3 regions of the Dietzia sp. IN118 genome follow, and region 1 is predicted to be linked to each of the others. Evidence: riboswitches for the same ligand, from Rfam matches in the RefSeq annotation. Region 1 holds a riboswitch; each other region holds the start of a gene.
What was found. A riboswitch is a leader RNA that binds a small molecule or an ion and turns the genes downstream of it on or off. The one in region 1 is predicted to bind thiamine pyrophosphate.

Region 1 (5,514 bases):
TCCCCAGCAGTTGGCCGAGAAGTACAGAGTGCCGCCGGTCTTCCATTCGCCGGTGAGCCGGTCCTGGTAGCGGCTGTTGCTGGCCACCCGGAAGGTGAACACCTGGTCGTCGCCCACCCGCCGGGTGGTGGGGTCGGTGATCACGGTTCCGCGGACGGTCGTGTGGGTCTCGTTCATGGGGTCACTCCTGTCACGTTCGGCCGACCGTGCGTCGGCCTCGTGACTTGCAGCGTGCCCCACCTCGTCGTCGTCACCCCTCGTTCCCACCGCCCGCGGTGGCCGCCCTGTGGAGGGGGGCGGGGGGTGTGGAGAACCGGCGCCTGTGACGACGACGAGGTGTTCGGTCTCAGGGCCGGCGGTCGGCGCGGGACATCTCCCGGAGCATCTCGTTGTAGGCCTTGAGCTCGGCATCGTCGTCGCGGTCGGCCTGCCGCTCGCCGCGCCGCGCCTCGCGCATGTCGCTCTGGTACCACTGCCACGCCAGGGCCAGCATGACGATCACCAGCGGGATCTCCCCCGCCGCCCACGCGACGCCACCGCCGACCTGCTGGCTCTGCAGCAGATCCGGGATCCACGGCAGGCCGATGCCCGAATACCAGGGCTCGGCCAGCACGGTCTTGGTGTTCATGAGCAGGATGCCGAAGAACGCGTGGAACGGCAGCGAACTCAGCAGGACCATGAGCTTGTACATCGGCGAGAAGTGCCGCGGCGCGGCGTCCACGCCGATGATCACCCAGTAGAACAGGTAGCCGCTGATGAGGAAGTGCACGTTCATGAACATGTGGCCCAGGTGCTCCGAGGCCAACGTCTGATAGAACCCGCCGAAGTAGATGAGGTAGAAACCGGCCACGAACTGCACCGACGCCACGATCGGGTGGGTGAGGAAGTGCGAGAGCGGGTTGTTGATGAACTCCACCAGCCACTCGCGGGGCCCGGGAGGGTTGCCGCGACCGGCGGCCGGGAGCGCGCGCAGGGCCAGCGTGAACGGGCCACCGAGCGCCAGGAGGACCGGCACCAGCATCGAGATGAGCATGTGGCCCACCATGTGGCTGGCGAAGTCGGCCATCATGTACATCCCCATGCCGGAACTGGTGGTGAGGAACAGGATCACGCAGCCCGCCACCCAGAACGCGGTGCGGCTCAGCGGCCAGGCATCCCCACGGCGGCGCAGCCGCACCAGGCCCCAGAGGTACAGGCCGAGCAGGACCACCGCGGCCAGACCCAGCACCAGGTCGAAGCGCCAGGTGCCGAAGACCGTTCCGAACGCGAAGGGCCCGGGCAGCTCGAAGCCCAGTAGCGCCTCCTGCCTCGTGGGCACGTACAGCGGCGCCGGCGGCGGGGTGCGGCCGAGCGAGACCGACAGCCCCAGGGTGCCGGCCATGACGACGGCCTCCACCACGATGATCCGCAGCAGCGTGGGCCGGTCGACCGGCGCGTTGGCCCCGGTCGACTCGATCTTGGCGATGATCCGGCGGCGGATCGCCAGACCGAACAGAGCCAACAGGCACAGCGCCAACGCCTTGGACACGACCAGCAATCCGTAGGTGGAGGTGAGAAGGTCACCCGGGTGCAGGCGGACGAGCGCGTTGATCACGCCTGTGAACCCGAGCGCGACGATCGCGACCGTCGCCACCACCGAGTAGCGGCGCAGGGCCAGGGCGACGCGCGAGCCGCCGCGCCACGTGTGGATGATCAGCGCGACGAGCCCACCGACGTAGAACGCGGCGCCGAACAGGTGGATCATCAGCGAGTTGGTGGCCAGGTCGTGGGCGGTGCTGCCGGACGCGTGGCCCGTGGCCGCCACCGGAAGCAGCGAGAGCACGGAGACGGCCAGCCAGATGACCGACCACCGCCAGCTCAGCGTGAGCCGCTGCCCGATCCCGGCGACCAACGCGATGATCGCCGCCCAGCGCCACGAGGACGCGATGTCGATCTGGTTGATCGCGACCAACCACTGGTCAGGCGGGAGCGACTGGAGGAAGGTGCGTCCGGAGACGTCCGACAGGGTCAGCGGGATGAGCAGCGCCGCGGCGATCGCCCAGACGATGTTCGCCCACGACGAGACCTGCTGCATGCGGTAACCGTCGACGTCGAGGGTCTTGTCCTTCTGCGGCGGGGTGAAGAACGCCGCGAACAGCGCAGCCCCCACCGCGACGGCGGCGAGGAGCTCGCCGATCGACCGCAGGGCCGGGAGGCCGGCCGTGGTGAGCGGACCCGGATCGGGCACGCCCACCAGCTCGAGCGCCACCTCGGCGGACATGGCCGACAGTGGGATCACCACCCCGGCCGCCACCGCCGCCAGGAGCAGTACCAGGGCGACGATGTTGCGGGTTCCGAACCGCCCGGCGGTGGCGGGGGCGGTCTTCGACGACGTCATGACCACCATCGTAGGAACCGCGGCGCCCCCGGGCCGATTCGCCACTGTCGGACCCACCCCCCGGATCGGCTACCATTCTCCCGGCGACGCCCCACGCGCGCGTCGCAGGCCTCCGTAGCTCAGTGGATAGAGCATCCGGTTTCTACCCGGCTGGTCAGGGGTTCGAATCCTCTCGGGGGCGCACTCACGCCGACACGGGCCGGCAGTCCGCACGCCACTGACGGCGGCCCGCCCGCTCCTCGCTCCAGCCATGGACGCACATCAGATCCCGAGATGTGCCGATGGTACGTTCGGACTTCGAGCTGATCCGCAAGATCAGCATCGATGACACGGGGTGCCCCTACCGAACGGGGCTGAGATCACACCCGCTGAACCTGAACTCGTTCACACGAGCGGAGGGATGTCAGATGCGCTGGCATGCGCTTTCGTGAGCCGCCCAGGAACCACGGCAGTGGCGTTGGATGGATTGGGACACACCTATCCGGGCGCGCTCCGTCCGGTTCTCGCAGACCTCAACCTGTCCGTTCCGGTAGGCGAGCACATCGCCGTTGTCGGACGCAGCGGATGCGGTAAGTCGACGCTGCTGTCGGTGATCGCCGGCCTCGTCGAACCGACCACCGGGACCGCCGCCGTCCTCGATGAACGCCGGCCCGCACGACGCCTGGAGTCCTGCGCGTTGATGCCCCAGGGCGACAGCCTGTTGCCCTGGCTGTCCCTGCTCGATAACGTCGCGATCAGTCTCCGCAACCAACGAGTGCGCCGGCGCGTGGCCCGATCCGAGGCCCAGCGCATGCTGGACCGCGTGGGACTGGGCGCCTGGTCCGATGCCCGTCCCTCAGCTCTCAGCGCGGGCATGCGCCAGCGCGCCGCTCTCGCGCGGGCTCTGCTGGCGCGCAAACCCGTGCTGCTGGCCGACGAGCCGCTCGGGGCGCTCGACGCGATTACCCGTGCGGAGGTCCAGCAGTGGCTCCGCGACACCATCACCCACACCTCGGCCACCCTCGTCATGGTCACGCACGACGTCGATGAGGCGCTGCTCCTCGCCGAACGCGTGGTCCTGTTGGCACGAGACGAGGCCGACGCCCCGGCGCGTGTGGTCCGCACCTGGCCGGGATGGTTCGGCGACGACCGCCCCCGAGAGGTCCTCCTCGGCGACGAGGACTTCGCTGCAGCTCGCCGGGAAGTGCTCCAGGCACTGGCCCGGGAATCGCACCTCGCCGAGGGCGGAACCAACCGATGACCGTGCGATTCGTCCGGTCCGCCGGCCCTGCCTGCGTCACGCTCCTGCTGGTCCTCGCCGCGTGGATCACGGTCACCACGCTCGAGCTCGTGCCCGAGTACGTCATTCCCGCACCCCTCGCCGTGTTCGACTCGCTCGTGACCACCTGGCCCGACCGGCTCGGTTCCGCCACGCTGCTGACCGCCACCGAGACGATCACCGGAGTGGTACTCGGGGTGTTCGTCGCCGTGGCCGTGGTGATCGTCAGCGCATTCGTGCCCGCCATCGGTCAGGCCATGACCCCCCTGCTGGTCGCCTCTCAGGCCATCCCGGTCATCGTGATAGGCCCACTGTTGACGATCTCCCTCGGCTACGGCATGGCGCCGAAGGTCATCGTGGTGGCCCTGCTGTGCTTCTTCCCGGTCGCCCTCAATCTCCTCTCCGGAATCCGCTCGGTCGACGCCCGGATGATCGACACCCTGCGGAGCCTGCACGCCACCAGGTGGTCGCTCTTCTGGCGGGTGCGTCTGCCCTTCGCCGCGCCTCGCGGCTTCGCCGGGCTGCGAGTCTCGGTCACCTTCGCGCCGGTGGCCGCCGTCTTCGCCGAGTACACCGGCTCGACCAACGGCCTGGGCTACCTCATGCTCCAGGCGATCCCCCGGCTACAAACCGACTTCGTCTTTGCCCAGGTGGCGGTGCTGACGATCATGTCCAGCATCCTGCTCGCCACTGTGACCATCCTCGAACGCCTGATCTGCCCGTGGAACACTCCCACCGGGGAAAGGAACCCATCATGACGGAACCACGACCCAGCAGGATCCGACGCCGGGCCCTCACGCGACCCGGCGCCCGCATGCTCGCGATCGCGGCCGCTGCCGCGGTCGCGCTGACCGGATGTCAGACATCCCCGGACACCGCCGCGCCCGGAGCCGCCGAGTCGGGAGCCACCGACAACGCCCCGGTCAGTGTTCTGCTCGACTGGAGCCCCAATCCCGACCATGTGGCCCTGTACACCGCGCAGCACACCGGCACCTACGCCGACGCCGGCGTGGACGTGACGTTCACGACGCCGTCCAACACGGCCGACGCCGCCCGGGAGGTGTCCCTGGGGCGGGTCGACCTGGCCATCTCCTACGAGCCCGACACGCTCATCGCCGTCGAACAGGGACTCGACGTGATCTCGGTCGCGGCACTGATCCCGACGTCCTTGACCTCCCTGATCGCCAGGACGGAGTCGGGCATCACCTCCGCAGCCGATCTGGAGGGCAAGACCGTGGGGTTGTCGGGGCTGGCCTCCCAGGAACCGACCCTCGACTTCATCGCCCGTGAGGCCGGAATCGATCCTGACTCGATTTCCACCCCCAATGTCCAGCAGAGTCTCAACCAGTCGCTGCTCACCGACCAGGTGGACGCGATCTTCGGGGCGTTCCGCAACATCGAAGGCGTGGAACTCCGCGCCCGGGGCGATTTCGAGATCATGCCGGTCACCGAACTCGGGGTGCCCGACTACGCGGAACTGGTGATCATCGCGAACCCGAACCGGCTCGCCGGCGACGCCGACTATGCCGAGCGCGTGGGCGACTTCCTCACCGGAACCGAGGCCGGGCAGCAGGCCGCGTTGGCGGACCGCCGGATTGCCCTCGAGTCCCTCACCCCGGTGACCGAGGGCTCCTACGAGCCCGACATGCTGGAGAAGATGATCGACGCCACGCTGGCGCTTCTACCCGAGGAGGATTTCGGGCGGCAGACAGCCCGGGACTGGGCGGCCTACGCGTCGTGGATGCATGACAACGGACTGCTGGAGACCGAGGTCGACGGCGCCGCTGCCATGACCAACGACTACCTGCCCCTGTCCGGCGGCTAGATTTTCTGGTCACGCAGATTGTGGCCATGACGTCTGCGGCCGCGTTCCGGCACC
Region 2 (5,514 bases), 1.6 Mb from region 1:
GCGCGCCGACGAGCCCCACGGAGAGGACGGGCACAGCCGCCACCGTCATGGCCACGGCGGACTTGGTGATCACGAAGCCGGTGCTGCTCCACGGGGTCAACCCGAGTTGACGTCCCCAGCCCTGGAAGCGTTCGAGAGCGGCCCCGCCGCTGATCGAGGTGGTGGCGGTGACGGCGCCGTAGACGGCCATGGAGATCATGACGACCGAGCCCACGTTGCCGTGTGCGACGGGCTCGTCCCGGTAGGACTGGGCGCTGCCGAACACCAGGTACATGATGAGCGGCAGTCCGGCGATGAAGAAGATGTTGGTGATGTCGCGCAGAGTGCGGCGCAGGTCGATGGCCCAGTAGGTGGCGTTCATCGGGCGGCCTCCTGGTCGGGGTCGGTCGTGTCGGGGTCGGTGGTGTCGGGGGCTGTGGTGTCGGGTGCGGCGGTGAGGGCGACGAAGGCGTCGTCCAGCGACCGCGGGCTGATGGTGAGGTCACGGGCGGCGGTCCCGCGCAGCAGCGCGCCCGCGGTGGCGTCGCTGTCGGTGCTGGTGAGGATGACCCGGGTGGGTGTGCGTTCCACCGCGGTGACCCCGGGCAGGTCGTGGGGTGCGGGTTCACCGGGCCCGGGGGTCCAGACCGCGGTGACGCGGGTGCCCGTGGCCATCGCACGGATCGCCTCGACCGGGCCATCGGCCACGATCCGGCCGCGGGCCATGAGCACGATGCGGTCGGCGAACGCCTCGGCCTCCTCCAGGTGGTGGGTGGCGAATAAGACGGTCGACCCGGACGTGGCCTCGGCGTGCATGGTGGACCAGAACTCACGGCGCGTGCCCACGTCCATCGCGGCGGTCGGCTCGTCGAGGATGAGCAGGTCGGGATCCGGCAGCAGCGCCAGGGCGAAGCGGAGTCGTTGCTGTTCGCCGCCCGAGCAGCGGGAGACCTTCCGGCGGCCGATCGTGGCGATCCCTGCCCGGTCGAGTACCTCGCCCACGGAGAGCGGGTCCCGGTACAGGGCCGCGATGGCCCGGACGGTCTCCTCGACCGTGAGGTCGGACAGCAGTCCCCCGGTCTGGAGGACGGCGGCGATCCGCCCGTCGGCGACGGCCTGTCTGGGGACGGCGCCGAACGCTCGGGCCCGCCCGCCGGTCGGCTCGGTGAGGCCGAGCGCGATGTCGAGGGCGGTGGTCTTGCCGGCACCGTTGGGGCCGAGCAGCGCCACCACCTCGCCGGGGTCGATCCGCAGGTCGATGCCGCGGAGGGCGTGGACCGTCTCGGCGCGAGGCCGGGTGAACGTCTGGGTCAGGTCGTGGAATTCGAGGGCGGGAGCGGGCGCGTCGGTGTCGATCACCGCGCCGACGCGGCCTGGGTCCCGGGGGCGGGTGGAGCGGTGGATAACCATGCTTCCACCCTCGCTCACCTGCGAGGACGGCCAGAAGAGCCGCCTGTCACGACTTCACCGGTGACAACTGTCATGGGTCCCGGCGTCGGCACGCGAGAGCCTCGAGCCCGGATCGGCTACCCCTTGACCAGTCCCCCGTCCACGATGAGGTTCTGCCCGGTCACGGCGCGCGCCCACGGGGAGGCGAAGAACAGCACCGCGTCGGCGAGTTCGGCCGGGGTGATCGCGCGGCGCAGCGGCGTCCCCGAGGCGATGAGGTCGAACACCTCCGCAGGCGTGGCGGCGCTCGCGTCGGTGGTGCGCAGCAGACCGCCGGAGACCATGTTCACCGTGATGCCGTCCGGCCCCAGATCGGCGGCGAGGGTCCGGGTCAGCGACAGCGCGGCGGCCTTGGCGGCGGTGTAGTCGTGGTACGGCACGACCGGGTGCTGGAACAGATTGGTGCCGATGTTCACGATCCGTCCGGAACCGGCCTCCCGCATGCCCGGCAGCGTCGCCTGGGTCGTGGCGAGGGTGGCTTTCACGGCGCCGCGGAGTTGCGAGTCGAAGTCGTGCCAGGTCAGCGTCTCGGGTCGCGGGCGGGCGTCACCGTTGAACTCGAAGTCGACCAATGCGTTGTTGACGACCGTGGTGACGGGCGCGCCGAAGTGGCGACGGGCGGCGTCGACGAGGGCGTGCACCTCGTCGTCGTCGGTGACGTCGGCGCGGAGTGCGACGGCGCGGTCCTCGCCGAGCTCACGGACGAGGTCGGCGGCGGCCGCCTCGCTGCGGTGATAGTTGACGACGACGAGAGCGCCCTCTCTGGAGAAGGCGCGACTGATGTCCGCGCCGAGCCCGCGGGCGCCGCCGGTGACGAGGACGACCTGCTCGTCGATCCGCATGAAGTTACCGAAATCCACTGCCACTCACTTCCCGGTGTTCCCGGCGAGGGTGACGATGCGGCTCCGCTCCTCGGCAGCGCAGGGCGCGGCCGATCGGCGACGGCACAGGGACCACCGTTGCGGTGGCAGCGGTGCCGTATCGACATTCCTTCGCTGGAACTACCCAGATCAGGTTCGACGGGTGTGATCTCAGCCGCCCGGATGGGCAGCACCCCGTGTCGCGGACCACCCTAGATCACCGGACGCCCCGGCGGGCGGCCCCACGTCGATCCGCTCGGTAGGTGGTCAATCCGTGGTCGTTCCGTGGTCATCCAGCGGTCTCGTACTTGGCCGCCAGCTTCGAGAGCGTCTCGGTGATGCCCGCCGCGTTCTGCTTGGACACGCCCACGATCTCGAAGAACCTGCCGAGCTTGGACGGCCGGTTGTCGAAACTCTCCACGACCTCGGTCTTCCCGCCCGGGACCTGGGTGAACTCCCAACGCCACCGGTGACCGGCGGGATGCGCCCACTCGATCACCTTCTCCTGGTAGGTGTCGCGGTATTCGGTGACCGTGCAGGTGATGCGGTACGGCACGCCGTACATCCGCATCGCGGTGGTGAACTTGGCCCCGGCGTGCAGGGTCGACGGCCCCTGGACGTTGTCCCGCACTGTTCCGGAGCCGTCGACGAGCCCGTGCTTCCGGGGATCGTTGACGAGGGCGAACAGTTCCTCGGCGGGTGCGTTCACGGTGACGCTGCGGGCGACCACGCGTGGTCCGCGGTCGACGGTGCTGATTGCGGTCATAGGAGGAGAACCTTCCTTGTGGACTCGGCCCGCTCTGGGACTCGGCGGATCGGCGAGCTCGGGTGCCGTGCAACCCACCGTACGGCCGGACTACGACATCGTGCGCTCTTCGGGCATGCCCGATGGGTCAACTGACGGCCTTGAGCCCGACCACACCGCCGATGATCATGGCCAGGAACAGCACCTTCATCGCCGAGGCGGGTTCCGCCCCGGTGGCCATGGCGTAGACGACGGTCAGCGAGGCACCGATGCCGACCCACACCGCGTACGCCGTGCCCACGGGCAGCTCGCGCATGGCATAGGCCAGACCGGCCATGCTCACGACCAGGGCGAGGCCGAACACCACCGTCGGCCAGAGTCGGGTGAACCCCTCCGAACGGCCCATCGCGGTGGCCCACACGGCCTCGAGCACCCCGGACAAGCCGAGCACGACCCACGCCATGACAGCCTCCTGCGGGCCGTCTTGTCGCACACCGGGTACGGCACCCCTCGTCCGGAGGCCCCGGGCCGGGACTCTGATCCCCAGGGTGGCAGTCCCCGTGGCTCCGGACAACGTCAGATCCGTCACCGTGATAAGTCGCGCTAACTAAGGTGGCGTTCATGCGAGTGGGAACGGTCTCGGAGCTGTGGCGCTACCCCGTGAAGTCCATGCGGGGCGACCGCGTGGACGAGACGGCGGTGACCGAGCGCTGGGGCCTGCCCGGCGACCGGGGCTGGGTGATCAGGGATGAGGACGCCGGCGAGCTCCGCAGCGCCAAGAAGTGGGCGGAGCTGTTGCAGTTCCACGCCCGCTACGTCGAGGAGCCGCAGGACGACGCGACGCCGACCATCGAGATCGACTTCCCGGACGGCTCGTCGATGCGCAGCGATGACGACACCGTCCACGAGGCCCTCTCTGCCGCGCTGGGTCGGCGCGTCACCCTATGGCCGCGTCGGCCGGTCGACGATCACGAGCACTACCACCGTCGCGCCGTCGACGAGGCCGACCTGCGTACCCAGCTCGGCCTGGGGCCCGACGACCCGTTCCCCGCATACTCGGGAATGCCCGAAGATCTGCTGACCGAGCTCAGCTACTACGCCACCCCGCGCGGGACCTACTTCGACGCGATGCCGCTGTCGCTCCTGACCTGTACCGCCATGGCGTCACTGCAGGCCGCGGTGCCGGACGCGGTGATCGATCCGCGCCGGTTCCGCAAGAACCTCATCGTCACGCACGAGCCCGGAGGCGACGGGCATCCCGAGTTCGACTGGGTCGGCCGCCGACTGATGATCGGCGAGGTGACCTGCGAGGTCGTCATGCGCATCTCCCGCTGCAGGATGGTGACCCTCCCGCAGGCGGATCTGCCCCACGACCGCAGCGTCCTCCGGTCGCTCGCGCGCGACAACGGCGCGGAGTTCGGCGTCTACCTCCGCGCGCTCTCGCCCGGCACGATCCGGGAAGGCGACGAGGTCCGGCTCCTCTGACGGCGTGGCCGACTGAACGGCTGGAGCGAGGCGGGTCCGCCCCGGGCTGGGTACGGTCGGGGCATGCCCCCTGTCCCCTCCTCGACCCAACCGAATCCTGGCTTGACACTGAAGGTGGCCGTGGTCGGCGCCGGCGCGATCGGCGGGGCCGTCATCGAGGCGTTGGAGCAGGGGCGGGTCCCGGGCGCGGAGCTCGGGGCCGTACTGCGTTCCGGCAGCTCCGAGAGCGAGACCGCGGCGGCCATCGACGCGGCCGACGTGGTGGTCGAGGCCAGCACGGTCGACGCCGCCGACGACCTGATCCCGCGGGTCACCGCCACCGGCACGGACGTCGTCGTGTGCTCGTGCGGCGTGTTCGCCCGCCACGACGACCCCCGCGACCTCCTCGCCGGAACACCGGGCGCCGGCCGCGTGCTCGTACCGGCCGGGGCCATCGGGGGACTCGACGTCCTCGGGGCGGCCGCCCGCGCCGGGGCCTCCGATGCCACGGTCCGCCACTACACGATCAAGCGACCCACGGCCCTGGACGTCGACGAGCAGCTCACCGAGCCTCGCGGGGTGTTCCGCGGCTCGGCCCGCCAGGCGGCGCTCGAGTTCCCGCGCACCTCCAACGCATCCGTGGCCCTCGCGCTGTCCACCCTCGGCCTGGACCGGACCGAGGTGATCGTGGTCGCCGACCCGGACGTCGGACGCACCCGTCACGTCGTCGAGTGGGAGTCGCCGGTGGGCCGCTACGAGCTGCAGTTCGAGAACTCCGTCGACCCCGATTCCGGTGGCCGTACATCCGCGATCACCGCCTGGTCGGTGGCCGAGGTCCTGGGCGCCCTCGCGGCCGGCGCCGGTCCGGGGGTCGTCGTGCTCACCGGCGGCCGACCGGTGGAAGGCCACGCGACGAGCCCCTAACCTGTGGGTTCCAGTCGATCGAGAGGTGCGAAATGACCAACGCCCGACCGTCAGACCCCGACCCCAGCGAGAGCCCTGACGTGGACAGCCACG
Region 3 (5,514 bases), 1.9 Mb from region 1:
GTGGACGACGGGCAGGTCGTGTATTAGCTCGATCAGTTCGGACCGGAAGCGTGCGGCGTACGCCCGCGACGTCCGGTCGTCGAATTCCGCGAGCGTGAGCCTCCCCTCCGAGAAGGATTCCTGGAGGAGCCTGGCGGTGGCGTCGCGCTCGGCGTCGGAGGCGCGGACCGACGGCAGATGGCGATCCGGCTCGGGCGTGGCGTCATCCATGGTCACGAGCCTAGTACTGCACTACCTGTACGCGGGCTGAGTAGGTGGACGCACGCTGCCCGCGCCCCGGCAGGCAGACTGGGGACCATGATCGAGGTACGGAATCTCACCAAGCGCTTCGGCGCCTCCACCGCCGTGGACGACCTCAGCTTCGAGGTCCGTCCCGGCGTCGTCACCGGATTCCTCGGCCCGAACGGCGCCGGGAAGTCCACGACGATGCGGATGATGGTCGGTCTCGACACCCCCACGTCCGGGCAGGCACTGATCGACGGCACCCCGTACCGCGAGTTGGATCGCCCCGCCCACAAGGTGGGCTGTCTGCTCGACGCGTCCTGGACCCACGCCAACCGTTCCGCCGGCGCGCACCTGAGGATGGTCGCCGCGGCGGGCGGGGTGGCCCCGGGCCGCGTCGACGAGGTGCTCGGCCTGGTCGGCCTCACCGACGTCGCCGGCCGCAAGGTCGGGGGCTACTCGCTCGGCATGCGCCAGCGACTCGGTCTGGCCACCGCCATGCTCGGCGACCCCGAGGTCCTGCTGTTCGACGAGCCCGTCAACGGACTCGACCCCGAGGGGATCCTGTGGATCCGCCGTTTCATGCACGCGCGCGCCGCAGAGGGCCGCACCGTGCTCGTCTCCTCGCACCTGCTGTCGGAGATGGCGCAGACCGCCCAGGACCTCGTCGTGATCGGCCGCGGCAAGCTGCGCGCGCAGACCTCCGTCGAGGAGTTCCTGGACGCCGCCACATCCTCGGTGGTGTTGCGCACCCCGCACGTCGACGAGTTCACCGCCGCCGCGCGCGATGAGGGCATCGAGGCCACGTTCGACGCGGAACAGGGTGTCTTCCTCATCCAGAACCTCCGCGCGCCGCAGGTCGGCGATGTCGCCGCCAGCCTGGGGATCACCGTCCACGAACTGCACGAGAAGCGGGCGTCGCTGGAGGAGGCCTTCATGGCCCTCACCGACCAGGACGTCGAGTACCACGGTCAGGAGTCCACCCGATGAACCAGTTGAAGTCCGAGTGGATCAAGGTCACCACCACCAAGAGTGCCTACTGGCTGTACGCGATCGGCATCGGCCTGGCAGTGGTGCTCGCGGTGGTCATCGGCCAGTTCGAGCAGCCCGCCACAGGGGACCCGATGGCCGGTGCGCCCGGCGGCGGCAGTGACCCGCTGTTCGCGATCCTCGGCGTCAGTGCGTTCACCGTCCTGCTGGCGTGGATCGCCGCGATCGTCGGTGTGACCGGCGAGTACCGCTATCACACCATCAAGGCCACGTTCCTGACGACGCCGTCGCGCTGGCCTGCCATCGTGGCCAAGACCGCCCTGTTCACGGTGCTCTCGATGGTGGTCACAGCCATCGCGGTGATCCTGGCGCTCCTCGTGGCCGGGGCGCTCTCCGGAAACGAGGGCTGGACCCCGTTCTCCGGAGACGGGCTGACCTACCTGTGGCGCTTCCCCGTCTACGCCGCACTGGGGACGATCGCGGTCACGGGCCTGGCGTACATCATGCGCAACGCCGCCGGCACGATCTCCCTGTTCCTCGTGTGGATACTGGCCCTCGAGGGCATGGTCTCGTTGATCCCGCGGGTCGGCGAGGACATCGCCGCCTGGATGCCGTTCGCCAACGGTGACTTCTGGACCCAGGGAGAGAGCGTCCGCGGGTACATCACGTGGGGCGAGTGGCCGGCGGTCGCCTGGTTCGCGGCCGTGTGCGTGGCCCTCTGGGTCGTCGGGGTGCTGATGACACTGCGCCGGGACGCCTGAGCTCGGTCGGCCGATCCGACCTACTGAGCACCGACGTCCCGGCCCGTCGGGCGCGGTGGGGACCGGCGCGGCCCTCGCCGCCGGTGAGAACTACGACTCGGTGATCGGCAGGTAGACGCGGCCACCGAGGTCGGCGAATTCGGCCGACTTCTCCGCCATCCCCGCCTCGATCGCCTCCACCGTTTCCATCCCGTGCTCCGCGGCGTAGTCGCGGATGTCCTGGGAGATGCGCATCGAGCAGAACTTCGGACCGCACATCGAGCAGAAGTGCGCGGTCTTCGCCGGCTCCGCGGGCAGCGTCGCGTCGTGGTACGCCAGGGCGGTGTCCGGGTCGAGGGCGAGGGCGAATTGGTCCCGCCACCGGAACTCGAACCGGGCGGTACTCAACGCGTCATCGCGGGCCTGCGCGCCCGGGTGACCCTTCGCCAGATCGGCCGAGTGCGCGGCGATCTTGTACGTGATCACGCCGGTCTTGACGTCGTCCCGGTCGGGCAGGCCTAGGTGCTCTTTGGGCGTGACGTAACACAGCATCGCCGTGCCCGCCTCGGCGATGCGGGCTGCACCGATCGCGGACGTGATGTGGTCGTAGCCCGGCGCGATGTCCGTGGCGAGGGGGCCCAGCGTGTAGAACGGGGCCTCCTCGCACCACTCCTCCTCGAGGCGCACGTTCTCCACGATCTTGTCCATCGGCACGTGACCAGGACCCTCGATCATCACCTGCACGCCGTGGCTCTTGGCGATCCCGGTGAGCTCCCCGAGCGTGCGCAGTTCGGCGAACTGCGCCTCGTCGTTGGCATCGGCGATCGACCCCGGCCGCAGACCGTCGCCGAGGGAGAACGTCACGTCGTAGCGGGCGAGTATCTCGCACAGTTCCTCGAAGTGGGTGTAGAGGAACGACTCGCGGTGGTGCGCCAGACACCACGCCGCCATGATCGATCCGCCACGCGACACGATCCCGGTGACCCGCTTGGCCGCCAGCGGGACATAACGCAGCAGCACGCCGGCATGGACGGTCATGTAGTCCACGCCCTGTTCGCACTGTTCGATGACGGTATCGCGGTACAACTCCCAGGTCAGAAGGGCCGGGTCGCCGCCCACTTTCTCCAGCGCCTGGTAGATGGGCACGGTGCCCACGGGGACGGGGGAGTTGCGCAGGATCCACTCCCGCGTCTCGTGGATGTCCCGGCCGGTGGACAGGTCCATGACGGTGTCCGCGCCCCACCGGGCCGCCCACACCATCTTTTCGACCTCTTCGGCGATCGTGCTGGTGACCGCCGAGTTGCCGATGTTGGCGTTGATCTTGGTGAGGAAGCGCTTGCCGATGATCATCGGCTCGCTCTCCGGATGACGATGGTTGGCCGGGATGACCGCCCGACCGGCGGCGACCTCCGAACGCACCACCTCGACATCGATTCCCTCGCGCACGGCGATGAACCGCATCTCCGGGGTGGTCAGCCCCGCCCGGGCCCAGGCCAACTGCGTCCGGACGGGAGTGGGGTTCTCCGGCGAGGCGGGGACGGCCCCGGGGTGGGGCCACTCGCGGCGGGTCGGCGGGAGTCCCGCGCCCAGGTCATGGCAGTCGGCCGCACTCGCGTAGGCGGTATACGGGCCGGAGGTGTCGTAGACGTCGAACGTCGTGCCATCGGTGAGCGCGATTCGGCGCACGGGCACGCGCTGGGCGTGACCCGATTCGCCGGGCACCTCGAGGTGGGCCTTGGTGCTGGAATGGATGGGGCCGCACGTCACGGCGTCGATCGGGGTGGAATCGGTGCCGTCGGTGAATAGAGCTGTGCCCATGGTGTTTCCTGATCTCCCTACGCCGGCATGATCCGGACAGGTTCTACGGTCGACGACCCGGCTGGTCGTCCTCTCAGCCCGCGCATCGAAGCGGACTCCCGTGTGGACGAGTATGTGATTGTGCCGGGGCGAGCGTAACCCGACGAGTAGCATCGCGGGTGGAACACGCCCTGCCGAAGGAGTTCTGATGTCCCCTGTAACGTCGCTCAAGCTGGTCCACAACACCGATAGAGACCGCTTCGAACTGTGGGACAGCGAGACCTTCATGGGTCTCGTCGGTTACGAGAAGGACGGCGACGTCTACATCCTGCTCCACACCGTGATCGAGGAGCGGTACGGACAGCAGGGGATCGCGCGATTGCTGGTCAGCCTGGTGCTCACCCGCATGCGGCTCGACGAGCTCAAGATCCGGCCGGTCTGCAGCTACGTGCGGCGGTTCCTTGTTCGCTTCCCGGAATATCAGCTCCTGGTCGCCCAGCCGTGACAGACGCGGGGCGGTGACCGTGGCCCGCGGTGACCATTGTCAGCCGGCCGACGAGCGGCTGAGAAGGGGCCGGGGGAGCGGGACGTAGTCTGACCCCAGACGACCAGCTACCCGGAGGACCCCCATGACCTACCCGCCCCAGGGGAACACTGCCGACGGCGACTCGACCGGTGGCGACGATGCGAGTCGGGGCTCCTACGGCCAGAACCCGTACGGGCAGGGCACCTACAGCCAGGGCACATACGGCCAGGGCACATACGGACAGAGTCCGTACAGCCAGGGCTCGTACGGACAGACCGATTACAGCGCGCAGACCCCGACCGGTTACGGCGCGCAGACCCCGACCGGTTACGGCGCGCAGACTCCGTCCTTCGCCGTGGCGGGCGGGTACGGGACCACCTCGGGAGCTCGCCCCGGCCCGCCGTCGAACGTCGGCTGGGCGGTCGCGTCGATCCTCTTCTTCTGGCCGCTGTCGTTCGTCGCGATGACCCGCGCCCTCGAGGTCTACCCGCTGTGGGCCGCCGGTCGCCACGCCGAAGCCGAGGCCGCCAGCGCGACCGCCAAGAAGCTCGGCATGATCTCGCTGGCGATCGTGGCAGTCCTCATCGTGCTGTACTTCATCTTCATCTTCGCAATGGTGGGACTGGCCTCGAGCGGCTTCTAGACCCGGCCGGGTCCGCGGTTCAGGCCAGGCCCAGACGAGGGGCTTCGATCGCAGGGCACGCGTCCATCACCACGTCCAGCCCTGCATCCTTCGCCCGCTGCGCCGCGGCCTCGTCGACCACCCCCAGCTGCAACCAGACCGCCTTGGCTCCCTTGGCTATCGCATCGTCCACCACGCCGCCCGCGAGCTGCGAGTTGACGAACACGTCGACCACATCGATCTCACCGGGAACGGACGCGAGATCCGGATAGCCCTGCTGACCGTGCACGGTCTCGGCCTTGGGATGGACCGGGACGATCTCATGTCCCAGGTCGCGGACGTAGGCGGCGATCCCGTACGCGGTGCGCGCGGAGTTGCTGGACAGGCCGGCGACGGCCCAGCGGCCCTTCTCGGTGAGCAGGCGCGTGATGACGGCGTGGTCATTGGAATGGCTCATACCCAGTGCAAGGCCCGCCGTCGCCCAGACATTCCCGGCGCGGCTCCGCCAGGCCTGTGCGCGGGGCCCTCCTGAGCAGGCTCAGTCAGTCCCCGACGGTACGTGTGCGCGGGGACATCGCTCCGCTCGCTGGCGCTCCCTCCGCTAGTCCCCGACAGCG

Region 2: linked by a shared signal. The riboswitch ahead of Q2K20_RS03425 (3-oxoacyl-ACP reductase) and the one ahead of Q2K20_RS11185 (ABC transporter ATP-binding protein) in region 1 are both predicted to bind thiamine pyrophosphate.
Region 3: linked by a shared signal. The riboswitch ahead of thiC (phosphomethylpyrimidine synthase ThiC) and the one ahead of Q2K20_RS11185 (ABC transporter ATP-binding protein) in region 1 are both predicted to bind thiamine pyrophosphate.

Annotation. Positions count from the first base shown of each region.
Region 1 covers NZ_JAUMSR010000001.1:2,322,934-2,328,447, forward strand. Annotated here, with positions in the region: gene Q2K20_RS11170 (single-stranded DNA-binding protein) at 1-177, opposite strand, end outside; gene Q2K20_RS11175 (cytochrome c oxidase assembly protein) at 347-2,377, opposite strand; tRNA gene Q2K20_RS11180 (tRNA-Arg) at 2,486-2,558, shown strand; TPP riboswitch at 2,698-2,795, shown strand; gene Q2K20_RS11185 (ABC transporter ATP-binding protein) at 2,805-3,617, shown strand; gene Q2K20_RS11190 (ABC transporter permease) at 3,614-4,393, shown strand; gene Q2K20_RS11195 (ABC transporter substrate-binding protein) at 4,390-5,460, shown strand.
Region 2 covers NZ_JAUMSR010000001.1:692,577-698,090, reverse strand. Annotated here, with positions in the region: gene Q2K20_RS03435 (ABC transporter) at 1-361, opposite strand, end outside; gene Q2K20_RS03430 (ABC transporter ATP-binding protein) at 358-1,389, opposite strand; gene Q2K20_RS03425 (3-oxoacyl-ACP reductase) at 1,506-2,270, opposite strand; TPP riboswitch at 2,399-2,496, opposite strand; gene Q2K20_RS03420 (SRPBCC family protein) at 2,578-3,054, opposite strand; gene Q2K20_RS03415 (DMT family transporter) at 3,182-3,496, opposite strand; guanidine-III (ykkC-III) riboswitch at 3,507-3,573, opposite strand; gene Q2K20_RS03410 (MOSC domain-containing protein) at 3,655-4,518, shown strand; gene Q2K20_RS03405 (aspartate dehydrogenase domain-containing protein) at 4,621-5,421, shown strand; gene Q2K20_RS03400 (DUF6480 family protein) at 5,454-5,514, shown strand, end outside.
Region 3 covers NZ_JAUMSR010000001.1:395,359-400,872, forward strand. Annotated here, with positions in the region: gene Q2K20_RS01890 (DUF1707 domain-containing protein) at 1-210, opposite strand, end outside; gene Q2K20_RS01895 (ABC transporter ATP-binding protein) at 298-1,212, shown strand; gene Q2K20_RS01900 (ABC transporter permease) at 1,209-1,973, shown strand; gene thiC (phosphomethylpyrimidine synthase ThiC) at 2,064-3,770, opposite strand; TPP riboswitch at 3,768-3,882, opposite strand; gene Q2K20_RS01910 (GNAT family N-acetyltransferase) at 3,958-4,254, shown strand; gene Q2K20_RS01915 (CD225/dispanin family protein) at 4,379-4,918, shown strand; gene Q2K20_RS01920 (CoA-binding protein) at 4,938-5,354, opposite strand; gene ppk2 (polyphosphate kinase 2) at 5,499-5,514, opposite strand, start outside.